2 regions of the Synechococcus sp. O70.2 genome follow, and region 1 is predicted to be linked to the other one. Evidence: predicted binding sites of a transcription regulator. Region 1 holds the regulator's gene; the other holds the start of a gene.
The links. The regulator NtcA, encoded in region 1, controls nitrogen genes in cyanobacteria. The targets are predictions, from matches to a motif close to GTANCNNNNGNTAC.
Positions count from the first base shown of each region.

Region 2: the regulator NtcA is predicted to act here: its motif matches at 4,687-4,700, upstream of glnA (type I glutamate--ammonia ligase).

Region 1 covers NZ_JANSIS010000010.1:36,051-42,281, reverse strand. The annotation lists gene NW812_RS10255 (hypothetical protein) at 1-723, shown strand, start outside; gene NW812_RS10250 (hypothetical protein) at 745-1,374, opposite strand; gene NW812_RS10245 (hypothetical protein) at 1,749-2,036, opposite strand; gene NW812_RS10240 (M61 family metallopeptidase) at 2,099-3,925, opposite strand; gene ntcA (global nitrogen regulator NtcA) at 4,100-4,771, shown strand; gene leuB (3-isopropylmalate dehydrogenase) at 4,804-5,919, opposite strand; gene petD (cytochrome b6-f complex subunit IV) at 6,065-6,231, opposite strand, start outside.
Region 2 covers NZ_JANSIS010000001.1:151,948-158,178, reverse strand. The annotation lists gene pyrE (orotate phosphoribosyltransferase) at 1-194, opposite strand, end outside; gene NW812_RS00705 (YbaB/EbfC family nucleoid-associated protein) at 353-682, shown strand; gene recR (recombination mediator RecR) at 687-1,286, shown strand; gene NW812_RS00695 (SDR family oxidoreductase) at 1,514-2,242, opposite strand; gene NW812_RS00690 (hypothetical protein) at 2,309-2,890, opposite strand; gene glnA (type I glutamate--ammonia ligase) at 3,172-4,596, opposite strand; gene trxB (thioredoxin-disulfide reductase) at 4,880-6,231, shown strand, end outside.

The DNA of each region.
Region 1 (6,231 bases):
GCAACCTATTACTTCTACCGCCGCGGAGAAGACGTGGCCCTGGCGGCTTTCCGCATCCCAGTGAAAAAGCTGCAGGCTCTGCCCCGCAAGCTTGTGCGGCTGTTGGAACACGTGGCCGCCTTCGACAACCTCCTCAACCTGCAACCGGCTAGCGACGCCCTAAGCAATGTCCTGGAAGTGGAGTTTCTGCAACTGGAAACGCCAGCCAGCGGCTCCAGGCCCGCCGAGGTCAGACCCCTGCCGCGGGATCCCCAAGGCCAGCTGCAAATCCAGGCAGGCCGCAACCTCGCCATCGCCTTGCGCAACAAGGCCCTCACCCCAGTGCATGTCTATGTAACAGTCTTTGACGAACGGCAGTGCAGCGTCGGCTTGGTCTATCCCTACCAGCCGGACTTTCCTACTCGCCTGCGCCCCAGCGAAAGCGTGTTGGTCGGCTCTGGCCCTCGCTATCTGCTGCAGATGCAACTGCCCGAAGAGGCAGAGACAGCGGTGGATCGCTTCAAAATCTGGGTCAGCGCTACTGGCATGCAGCCGGGCATCATGGCAATGCCCCCTCTGGGGCAAAGACTGGAGCCCCCCTCTGAGGATCCCTACGGATCGGGATCTCGGCTGGATCGGGAAGTTCGGCTGGCCATCTTGGGCAAGGCGGGCAGCACGCCCATGCCAGCTTTTGCGGAGGATCCCTGGTGGTGTATGGAACAAGCTGTCAAAATTGTGGCTTAAGCTAATGCTCTTGGGTGCCTTTCAGACTTCTCGAAGGTGACTTTTTAAGATCCTCTCAAATGTAGCCTCAACCTCATCAACACTGATGACTGACAGATGATAGAGAGAGGATAGACTGGTTTTTGCATCTTGACTAACGTCGGTCAAAACTATGATGGCTTGGTTTCTCTGAAGACCAAGGTCAGAAGCAATCTTGGAGTACTTTTGTACTTTATCTTGGTACTCACCTGTCTTCGACTCTACCCAGTAAAATTGATCATTAACGTGGAAGAGAAGATCCATCTCAAAATCATCTCCGTTTGACAAAGTAACTTTGGCATTTGCTATGTAAGAAAAATCAATCTTCCCAGTTTGCCTTTTAGCAAGGCAAATCAACCTATTCCTAACGTATCTCTCCAGCCAGTTTCCTGAGAGAAAATTCAGTGCTTGTGGAGATCTGCTGGCTCTTGCTACTAGCAGACACCTGGGCACTCTGAAGTATCTATACTCTTCCAAAAATGCAATCTTGTATAGCTCTGTGGCAACCTGGCAAGTTGTGCCAATTACTTGTTGAGGTTCGTCTCTAAGGCTTATTGAGAAAGAGTTTCCGCTGTTCATACTTGACTTAATCATTCCATAGAATCTTTTGATCAAAGAGTACTGACTACCCATAAGGTCAGCTATTTGACTAGCTTCTCCTCTTCTTCCTCCATATCTATGCTTCTGATCTTTATGTTTTTCGAGTTTAAGAAAGATTCTATCTTCGATATGTCAACTTCTAGCTAGAAGCAGCTACTTTTTCCTTATCTCTCGGTACATCGTCTGGTAGACTATTCTCTATTGTTTTATGGATGGCAGCCTGATCTTTTTGAGAGTTTTGATCTGTAGCTTGGGATATCTCTAATCTGGAAGATTTTTTAAGAGCAACCTGTAGTTGCTGATAGATACCTCTAGCTTCTTTCACTAAGTTTTCTAGGATAGCTTGCTGACTGTTGAGCTGCTCATTATGTTCAGCTAGCCTTACAGATATAGCCTGCGTAAGATCCTTACCCCAAACCTGCAGAAAACTTTGATAACTTTACTAGAAGACGCAGCCTGAACTCTTCAAGATCAGCTTGGATAGACTGTAACCTCTGAGAAGTCTCGTCTGCCAAGCCTTCTCCTAACTTGATTAAGGTTTTGTCGAGTTCTTGGCCCAGCCATGAAGATATCTCTCTAATGACCTCTCGCTGCCAGACCTCTAGTCTAGGATTGGCCTTGTAATGGCGGGCAACGTAAACACCCAATGAGAAACCAACAGCCACCCCAATTAACAAAGCCAAAACGAGGTCCATCAGATTGGCTCCTTGCCCCTATTGTTACTTTTTGCCTAGGTTACCCGCCTGTTTCAAGATTCTCAGGCAAGAAGAGGCGTATCTTGTCCTGAAGAGCCGAGCAGGGATCCCAACCAGCTTTGTTGGAGCGCTTTCTGGGCGGGAGTGAGCTCAGGCAAGGCCTCCAGGGTGTACACATCCGGGCGGGGCGGATCCAAGGGGATCCAAAAGTGCTTTAGCTGATCGCCTTGGAAGACGCTAAGACAGATGGTTTGGTGGGGCTGATAGGCTGCCAGGCGCTCTGGCAAGGTGGCGACGCTTACCCGAAAGCCATCCAAAGCCACCAGCTCGTCGCCAGCCCAGATGCCTGCTTTTTGAGCCGGGGAGCCCATCTCGACGGCGCTGATGCGGTTGCCCTCGCCGTTGAAGTTCAAGCCCAGGTAGGGAGGAGGGTTGGGGCGGCTAAAGTGGGCCTTGAGGGTGAGGCCAAACGGATGGAGGTAGGCGTTGTAGTCCAGTTCTTCCGTGCCTTCCACGTAGGCGGCAAAAAAGCGCCCAAGGTCGACACCGGCTGCTCGCTCAAAGGCCTCCCGCAAGTCCTGGTAAGTATAGCCTTTCTCAAACCGGCCAAAGCGCTGCCACAAATCCTGCATGGCCGTGTCCAGGGATCCCCGCCCTCCTGAAAGGTGGCGAATGTGCAGATCTAGCAGCCAGCAGACTAAAGCGCCCTTGAGGTAATAGGAAACCTGGCTGTTGAGGCTATTTTCGTGGGGGCGGTAGAGCTTGATCCAAGCATCGAAACTGGCCTCCTGCAGCGATTGTACGACTCGACCTGGCGTGCGCTGTAGCCGGCTGATTTGCTCAGATAGGATCTGCAGAAACTCTTTGGCACTGAGGATCCCTGCTCGTAGCAAGATAACATTTTCGTAGTAGCTGGTTGCCCCTTCGCAGAACCAGAGGCAGTCCACATAGTTTTCTTGGTTGTAGTCAATTTTCTCCAAAGCTAGAGGGCGCAGCCGCTTGACGTTCCAAGCATGGAAAAGCTCATGGGCCAGCAGCGCCAAAAAGCGGCGGTAGGACTGAGGCTGATGCAGCTCTAGTCCAGAATAGTTGAGGGTGGCACTGTACTTGTGTTCTAGGCCACCAAATCCCCCGGCCGACAAATGCACAATAAACCAGTAGCGGTCGTAGGGCAGCCCGCCAAAAAACGCTGCCGTGGTTCGGACAATTTTCTCGGCATCGGCCACTGCTTGATCCAAATTCAGGGTGCCCGCTCCCCAGACCACGAAGTAGTGCGGGATCCCTTCCACTGCAAACGAGCGCAACTGGTGCAAGCCCACTTCCACTGGGCTGTCTGCCAGCTCGTCGTAGTCTTCAGCAAAGAAAGACTGGCCAGCGCTAGGATCCCCTGGGGAAGGAGAGGCCAGGGGCCGCAGGCTGGTGGCAATGCGCCAGTCGGGGTGGGGAGGGATCACGGTCAGCGTATAGGGCTCCCGCTCGCGGCCAGGCACGTAGAGAAAGAGCGCCGCCCCATTGAAATAGGCGTGGGTGAGATCCAGATGGTTGGTGCGCACCGTCAGCTCATAGGCATAGACCCGATAGCGGACTGTAACCGCCGAACACCCAGGTGGATCGACCTCCCAGGTGTTTTTATCAACCTTTCGCCAGGCCAAAGGGCTCCCTTGCTCGCTCAGGGCCTGAAACTCCTGTACATGGCGGGCATGCTCCCGCACTAGGTAGGATCCCGGCGTCCACACTGGCAGCCGCAGCCGCAGGGGCACCTCCGGTTCCACTTCGCGAATCTGCAGCTCCACCTCCAAGAGGTGACTGGCTGGCTCTGGCATCCGCACCGTAAAGTGCTGACGGCTAGGGCGAGAAGGGGTGGCAACCTCAGCCGGCGGGATCCCCATACAACCTTCCCTTGTCGCAACAAAGGAACGTAGCTCTGGCTACAAAGATATCCAGGCAGAGTCTCTTAAGTTTAGGGTAGTCTTCGAGTCGTGGGCAGCTCGATCCAGGTGCCCCAAGCTAACCTCTGGGGTTGATCCTAGAGATAAACTGACCTTGAAAGGTTGACAAGTCTCGTGGTGGCCGTCGCAGAAAAATCTCTCATTGCAGCTTTTAAGCAGTTAGGAGGATCTCGCCATCCTCCGGTTATCGAGACTTATGAACGCGGCAAGACCATTTTTCTCCCCGGCGATCCGGCGGAGCGGGTTTACTTTTTGGTCAAAGGAGCCGTTAAGCTCTCGCGGGTGTACGAAAGGGGGGAAGAAATTACCGTTGCCCTCCTGCGGGAGAACAGTATTTTTGGTGTGCTCTCCTTCATTACCGGGCAGCGCTCCGACCGCTTCTATCACGCCGTAGCTTTTACTCGCGTCGAGCTGCTTTCTCTGCCCATCGAACAGGTGGAAAAGTCTGTACGGGAGAACGCTGAGCTGGCCATGTTGCTGCTTAAGAGCTTGGCTTCCCGTATCCTGCAGACAGAGATGATGATTGAAACCCTGGCCCACCGCGACATGGCCTCCCGCCTAGTTAGCTTTTTGTTGATCCTCTGCCGCGACTTCGGGGTGCCTGGCCCCAATGGCGTAACCATCGACCTCAAGCTGTCTCACCAGGCTATTGCCGAAGCCATCGGATCAACCCGCGTCACCATTACCCGTCTCTTGGGAGAGTTGCGCAAGAAAAACTACATTTCTATCCACAAGAAGAAGATCACTGTCCACGACCCCATCCAGCTTAGCCATCGCTTTACCTAGGGGGCCAGCTCTCAACGGCTGAGAGACACCTGCTAGGAGGCGGGCAGCTGAGCCAGGGCAGCCAGGATCTTTTCCCCCATTTCCCGGCAGCCGACCAGGGTCATCCCCTCCGAGTAGATGTCGGCGGTGCGGTAGCCCTGGGCCAAAACCGCCTCGACGGCCTGTTCGATGCGGTCAGCAGCTTGGGGCTGATCCAAGGAGTAGCGCAGTAGCATTGCCCCAGAAAGCACCTGGGCAATGGGGTTGGCCTTGTCTTGGCCGGCCATATCCGGAGCTGAGCCATGGACTGGCTCATAGAGGCCTGGGCCGGTAGCTCCCAGAGAGGCAGAAGGCAACATGCCAATGGAGCCAGTTAGCATGGCCGCCTCGTCGGAGAGGATATCCCCAAAGAGGTTTTCTGTCAGGATGACGTCAAACTGCTTTGGCCAGCGCACCAACTGCATGGCCGCGTTGTCGACATAGAGGTGGGAAAGCTCTACGTCAGGGTATTCGGCGGCAATGGCGGTAACCCGCTCCCGCCACAGTTGCGACACCTCCAGCACATTGGCCTTATCCACCGAGCAAAGCTTGCGCCGTCGCTTGCGGGCCAGTTCAAAAGCTACGCGGGCAATACGATCCACCTCGGCCTCGCTGTAGGCCATGGTGTTGACGCCGCGGCGGGACCCCTGGGCATCGACGAAGATCCCACGGGGCTGACCAAAGTAGATGCCGCCGGTGAGCTCGCGTACCACCACCAGGTCGATCCCAGCAACCACCTCCGGCTTTAGGGAAGAGGCCTGCACCAGTTGGGGGAAGATCTTCACGGGGCGCAAGTTGGCAAATAGCCCCAAGCCGGCCCGCAAGCCCAGCAAAGCCTGCTCCGGTCGCTTCTGGCGCGGCAGGGTATCGTACTTAAAGTCGCCAACTGCTGCCAAGTAAACGGCATCGCTTTCCTGGGCCATTTTCAAAGTCTCCGGGGGCAAGGGATCCCCCGTGGCCTCGTAGGCTGCTCCGCCAATTAGGCCCTCCTGCCACTGGAGGGAAAACCCCATCTGAGCGGCAACGGCGTCCAAAACTGCCCGACCCACCTGCATAATCTCAGGGCCGATTCCGTCGCCGGCTAGGGCAGTAATCCGATAGGTTTGAGCAGCAGAAGAAGAAACGCTCATGGGCGATCCCCGCAAGAGGAGTGCGTAGCGATATTACCATCCCCTTGCCCAAGGTCTGCCGAAAAGTCCCCCGGGAAAGTTCCCCTAAAAAAAGTGCAGCTTGGCCATCAGCCTGCTGCACCTAGAGTTATCAATATTCGGCTCTCTAGAACAGGCCCAGGGTAACCCACTTGTCCAGCGGCAGAGTGGCGCCAATGCCTAGATACAGGGTTACCAAAGTGCCAATCAAAAACACCGTCGTCGCCACTGGACGGCGCAGCGGGTTCTGGAACTTGTTGACGTTTTCAATGAAAGGCACAAACAAAAGGCCCA
Region 2 (6,231 bases), on a different contig from region 1:
AGCAAGGATCCAGCCAGGTAGGCCCCCTGGGGGTGGAGGGTGACCGGCTTGCAGTTGATGTAGTAGGAGCTCTGCCGCCCGGACGTGAGGGTAAAGGATCCCTCGCGGTAGGCCAGCTGTGCCAGCAAATAGAGCAATTTCTCCCGCGCCTCAGCCGGGGAAAGGTTTAAGGGGGAACACTCCAGTAACAACACAGCAGGGATCCAAGTTTTTCCACTGCACTCGTTGCAACGATAGCCGAAGATGGCAGCCCAACAAAGAAGCCCGATCCAATCTGGAAGGGCAGGTACTTTTACCAACGGAAGGAAAGGAGTAGAGTAGAACAGCAGAGTCTCTCAACTACGAGGATCCCATGACGCGAGGCTTTGGACCCTTTGGCAAGATTCAGGAAGCCCTCAAAAAAGCTCAAGAGGTGCGCGACGGCGCCCAAAAGCTGCAAAAAGAGCTAGAAGAAATGGAAATTGTTGGCGAGGCCGGCAATGGCTTGGTGAAGGTGACGGTCAACGGCAACCAGGAGCCCCTTAAGGTGTCCATAGATCCCCAAGTCCTCCAGGAGCCAGTGGATGTGGTGGAGGACTTGCTGCTGACGGCAATGGTGAATGCCTACACCCAGTCGGCTGAGACGATGCGCAAACGCATGGAGGAACTGACGGCAAATATCAGCCTGCCGGGGCTGGGCTAATCCTGTGTACACTCGCCCTTTGGCTCGCCTAATCGAGGAGCTGCAGCGCCTGCCCGGCATTGGCTCCAAAACCGCTCAGCGGCTCGCCTTGCACTTGCTCAACAGGCCTGCCCACGAGGTCGAGGCCCTGGCCCAAGCCCTGCTGGAAGCCAAGCAAACCGTTAAGCACTGCTCCATCTGCTTTAACTGGTCGGCAGAGGATCCCTGCGAGATCTGCCGCTCCCCCCAGCGGGACCGCCTGCTCTGGTGCGTGGTGGCCGATGTCAGGGATCTCATCGCCGTAGAGCGAACGCGCGAGTTTAAGGGTCTCTACCACGTATTGGGGGGCTTGATCTCGCCCATGAATGGGATCGGGGCTGAGCAGTTGCGCATCCGCGAACTGGTGGCACGGGTGGCGCGGGAGAAGCCCCAGGAGCTCATTTTTGCCCTCAGCCCCAGTGTAGAGGGGGAGGTCACCATGCATGTGGTTAAAGATTACCTGAAGCCGGTTGCTCCCAACCTGCGCATGACTCGTCTAGCTTTTGGCCTGCCCATGGGATCGGAGTTGGAGTATGCCGACGAGGTTACCCTGGCCCGAGCCTTGGAAGCGCGGCAGGAGCTGTAGCAGCAGGCTGCCGGAAGGACGGGCTGGGGAGCTAGTCGGTGAAGCCCAGGATCCAAACTCTCCTAGATAGGATCAGAGCTGGCAAGGCGTTCCGGGAGGCGGGTGGTGGCGCTAAACACTCTGCCCAAATAGCCGCAAGTAGCTCTCTAGCCCCTCAGCCAAGAGGGGCCTTGCCAAGTTAGCCAGCAGGGATCCCACCTCTAGCCTGGAGGTGCTCTTGGCAAGCCTTAGAGGAACTGATGGCTCTCTGGCTGCAGCACTACCTCATTGGGCACGGCATTGGCCGGCAGGGTGAGGACAAAGCGAATGGCCTCGGCAGCCGTGGCAGGGTTGAGCATTTTGTCCCGCTGCACCTTGAGGCTGATGGGATCCCAGAAGGGGGAGTCGATGCCGCCAAAGTAAAACAGAGTAAAGCGTACCCCAAAGCGCTTCAGCTCGTCAGCCATGCACTTGGTAAAACCGACCACGCCAAACTTGGCAGCACAGTAGGCAGAGGCCATGGCCATGGGGTGGCGACCCAGAATGCCGGGGAAGTTGAGAATATGGCCAGACTTCTGCTCCCGCATGGCGTTGGCCACCAGTTGGCTGGTGTAGAAGCTGCCCTTGAGGTTGACCGCCAGCATCTGCTCCAGGTCAGCGGGGGTAATTTGCGGGGCAGGTTTGAGGATGCCGGCGCCGGCGAGGTTGATTAGCACATCGATCCGCCCGTGCCTCTGCAGCGTTTGGGTCACCAGCGCCTCGACCTGGGCGTAGTCGGTTACATCTGTGGGGATCCCCACTCCAGAAGCAGCCCCGAGGGCTACTGCTTTCTCGGCCAAGGTGGCTAGGGGCCCTTCTCGCCGCGCCGCCAGCACTAGATGGGCTCCGGCCTGGGCCAAGAGAGGCACAAGGGCACTGCCAATTCCCCCTGTGGCCCCTGTAATGAGAACAACCGCCTGGGACAATGAGGAAGACACGTTACGTTTTTTAAACTCTTCCTCTCATCATACCCAGGGAGTGGCCTTGAGGGACGATCCAGAGAGTTAAACGCGACGCAGCCGCAGTCGTTGCACCCATTCTTCCCCGAAGCGCAGCCAGTCTGCCATTTTTTCTGGACTCACCTGTTGGTCGTCCCGCCAAACAATAAGCTGCGGCCCGGATCCCTCAGCGCAACAAGGAGGATGCTGCTCCAAGAAGCTAAGAAACCTAGGATGGAAGCGCAGGCGAATCTTGGCCTCATCTTCTCCGCGCAAAAGGTAGCGGCGAGAAAACTTGGGATGGTTCTCGAAATTGATATCCTGCATGCCAAAAGCTTTAGCAACGTCGTGGAACAAGGGAACTTCTGGGTGCAGCCGAAAATGAGGTAGCCGTAGGTCTTCGCAATAGGCCCAGAAAACAGACTGGCAATGAGTGCCGCGACTCTTGCCCCAGACAATCCTGCGACTCTTGCCCCTGCCGCTGGGGTACCTATACTGATAGTCAAAGGCACCGATCTCAGTTCCATCGATTAGCCGCTTGGACATTGAGTTGTAGAAACGTCGATCGTAGCCTTGTTCAAATAGTTTAAAGCCTGCCTGAAGCAAGCGGGAGCGGATCCCTTCGGGTAGCTCTGCTGAAAACGACATGCCCAGGCTCCTGGCCACCTGCTCCAAAGCTTCCCGACGCTTCTTCTCTAGATAGTCAGCTAGCTTCTCTAGATAGACAACAAGCGCCAGAAGGCCTAAGAGAATAAGGACCCAAATAATAAGAGCTATAAGCCATCCCATCCAAACCCCCCCTGAGTCTGTAAACTTCAGCACCCCCACCCAGAGTACCAGAGCAGGCACAAAAAAGGGATCCCTCCAGCAAGAAGGGATCCCGTTCAAAAGCCTTGGTCAAGAACTAATGCTTTAGATGAAAACCTCGATTAGGCGTCGAAATAGAGGGCAAACTCGTAGGGGTGAGGCCGCAGGTTAATGGGGTTGATCTCGTTGTCGATCTTGTACTCGATGTAGGTCTCGATGAGATCCTCAGTGAAGACGCCCCCCTCCAACAAGAAGTCGTGATCCTTCTGCAGGCTTTCCAGAGCATCCAGCAGGGATCCGGGCGTGGAGGGGATCTTGGCTAGCTCCTCCGGCTCTAGATCGTAGATGTCTTTGTCGAGAGGCTCGCCGGGGTGGATCTTGTTCTTGATCCCGTCCAAGCCAGCCATCAGCATAGCCGAGAAGGCAAGGTAAGGGTTGCAGGTGGCATCTGGGCAGCGAAACTCCAGCCGCTTGGCCTTGGGGTTTTTGCCCGTTACCGGAATCCGAATGGCTGCGGAGCGGTTGCCCTGCGAGTAGGCCAAGTTTACCGGCGCCTCAAACCCAGGCACCAGGCGCTTGTAGGAGTTGGTGGTGGGGTTGGTGAAAGCCAGAAGGGCTGGTGCATGCTTGAGGAGGCCGCCGATGTAGTAGAGAGCTATCTCGCTGAGATCCGCGTAGTTGCCTTCTTGGTAGAAGAGGGGCTGGCCGTCTTTCCAGAGAGACTGGTGCGTGTGCATGCCGCTGCCGTTGTCGTTGAAGAGGGGCTTGGGCATGAACGTCACCGTCTTGCCGTGCTTGCGAGCCACGTTCCGGATCACGTACTTGTAAATCATCATGTAGTCGGCAGAGGTGAGCAGGTCGGCAAAGCGGTAGCCCAGCTCTCCTTGCCCGCCAGTGGCCACCTCGTGGTGGTGCTTTTCGATGGGCACCCCCAACTTGGCCATGGTTAGCAACATCTCGGTGCGGAGGTCTTGGTGGGCATCGGTGGGCGGCACAGGGAAATAGCCTTCTTTGTAGCGCGGCTTGTAGCCCAGGTTGCCCCCTTTCTCCTCCCGGCCTGAGTTCCAGCGGCCCTCAATGGAATCGACGAAGTAGTAGCCGGCGTTCTGAGTTTGGTCAAACCGTACATCTTCAAAGATGAAAAACTCTGCCTCGGGCCCAAAGTAAGCCGTATCGGCAATGCCTGTCGATTGCAGGTAAGCCACAGCCCGCATGGCCAGGCTCCGGGGACAACGGCTGTAGGGCTGGCCGGTGCGGGGTTCAATGATGTTACAGATGAGGCTGAGGGTGGGCACTTGGAAAAAGGGGTCGATCCAGGCCGTTTTGGGGTCTGGCACCATGTACATGTCTGACTCGTTGATGGATTTCCAGCCCCGGATGCTGGAGCCATCAAAGGGCAGCCCTTCGCTAAAAGCTTGCTCCGTCAGCATTGAAGAGTGGAAGGAGACATGCTGCCAGGTGCCAAAGAGATCCACAAACTTGAGATCCACCATCTGGATATTGTTGTCGTGGATCATTTGGAGCACTTCTTGTGGGGTGGATGCCATGCCTTTCTCCTAACTTGACTTGGGTTGCGGTTGAAACTAAGACAGGCCGAAAGCGCTCACCCATCCTAGAAAGGCCAACACCAGCTTTTTGTATCTTCTGATACAAAGATGACCTGGTTCCAGCCTTCCCTTCGTCAAAGAGCAGCTCACCGGCAATCCGCGGGAGAACGAAAATGAAACTGACAAGCCCTGGCCTCCTTGAGGCTGCGGAATCGTGTTAGGCTAAAGCGTAGTCATTACGAGTTTGACTTGATAGTCCCGTTGCGGAAGGGGAGATAGAGCAATGACAAACCAAGGTCGGGTTGAGAATGTGGTCATTATTGGCTCGGGGCCTGCTGGGTTGACCGCAGCCATTTACGCTGGGCGTGCCAACCTGAAGCCGGTCGTGTTCGAGGGGTTTCAAGTGGGCGGGATCCCGGGTGGGCAACTGATGACCACCACCGAGGTGGAAAACTTTCCGGGCTTTCCCGAGGGCATCAGCGGTCCCCAACTGATGAAGAACATGCGCGCTCAAGCAGAGCGGTGGGGGGCAGAGCTTTACCCCGAGGATGTTACCTCTGTGGACCTCAGCCAGCGGCCGTTTGTGGTTCGCTCCGACGAACGGGAAGTGCGCACCCACAGCCTCATTATTGCCACCGGGGCTACGGCCAAGCGCCTGCACCTGCCGGGGGAGGAGATCTACTGGAACCGGGGCATGTCGGCCTGTGCTGTCTGCGATGGGGCCATGCCCATGTTTAGGGGAGTGGAACTGGTGGTGATTGGCGGTGGCGATACCGCCTGTGAGGAGGCCACCTACCTAACTAAGTTTGGATCCCATGTCCACATGCTGGTGCGCAGTGGCAAGATGCGGGCCAGCAAGGCCATGCAAGACCGGGTGCTCAACCACCCCAAGATTACGGTGCACTGGCACACGGAGGCGGTAGAGGTTCTGGGCGACGGCCAGCGCCTGACGGGCGTGAGGGTGCGCAACAACCAGACCGGCGAGCTGCGGGAGATGGCGGTAGGGGGGGTATTCTACGCCATTGGCCACAAACCCAACACGGACTTGTTCAAGGGGCAGCTGGAGCTGGATGAAGCTGGCTACATTGTCACCCGCCCCGGTTCTGTAGCCACCAGTGTGGAGGGGGTATTTGCCGCTGGGGACGTGCAGGATCACGAGTTTCGTCAGGCCATCACCGCTGCCGGCACCGGCTGTATGGCAGCCATGCTGGCGGAGCGCTGGCTCTCGGAGCGAGGTCTAGCTCAGGAATATCCCGTTGTCCCGCCGAGCCAGCCGGAACTTGCTTCTGCTATCGAGGTAGAGCCTGCGGGAGGCTCCGCTGTCGAGGAGGCCAGTTTTGAGCAGGAGGTGCAAGAGGACCTCGACTTCAACCAAACTTGCCATGAAGGGGGCTATGCCCTGCGGCGGCTTTACCATGAGAGCAATCGCCTGCTGATGGTCAAGTACACGGCTCCCACCTGTACCCCTTGCCATGCCCTCAAGCCAATCCTGAACAAGGTCATCGAAGAGTTTGCCGACAAGCTGCACGTGGTGGAGATCGATATCGAGAAGGAGCCGGAGATTGCCGAGGCCGGCGGGGTAACCTGTACGCCAACGGTGCAGTTTTTCAAAAACAAGGAGCTGGTGGCCCAGGT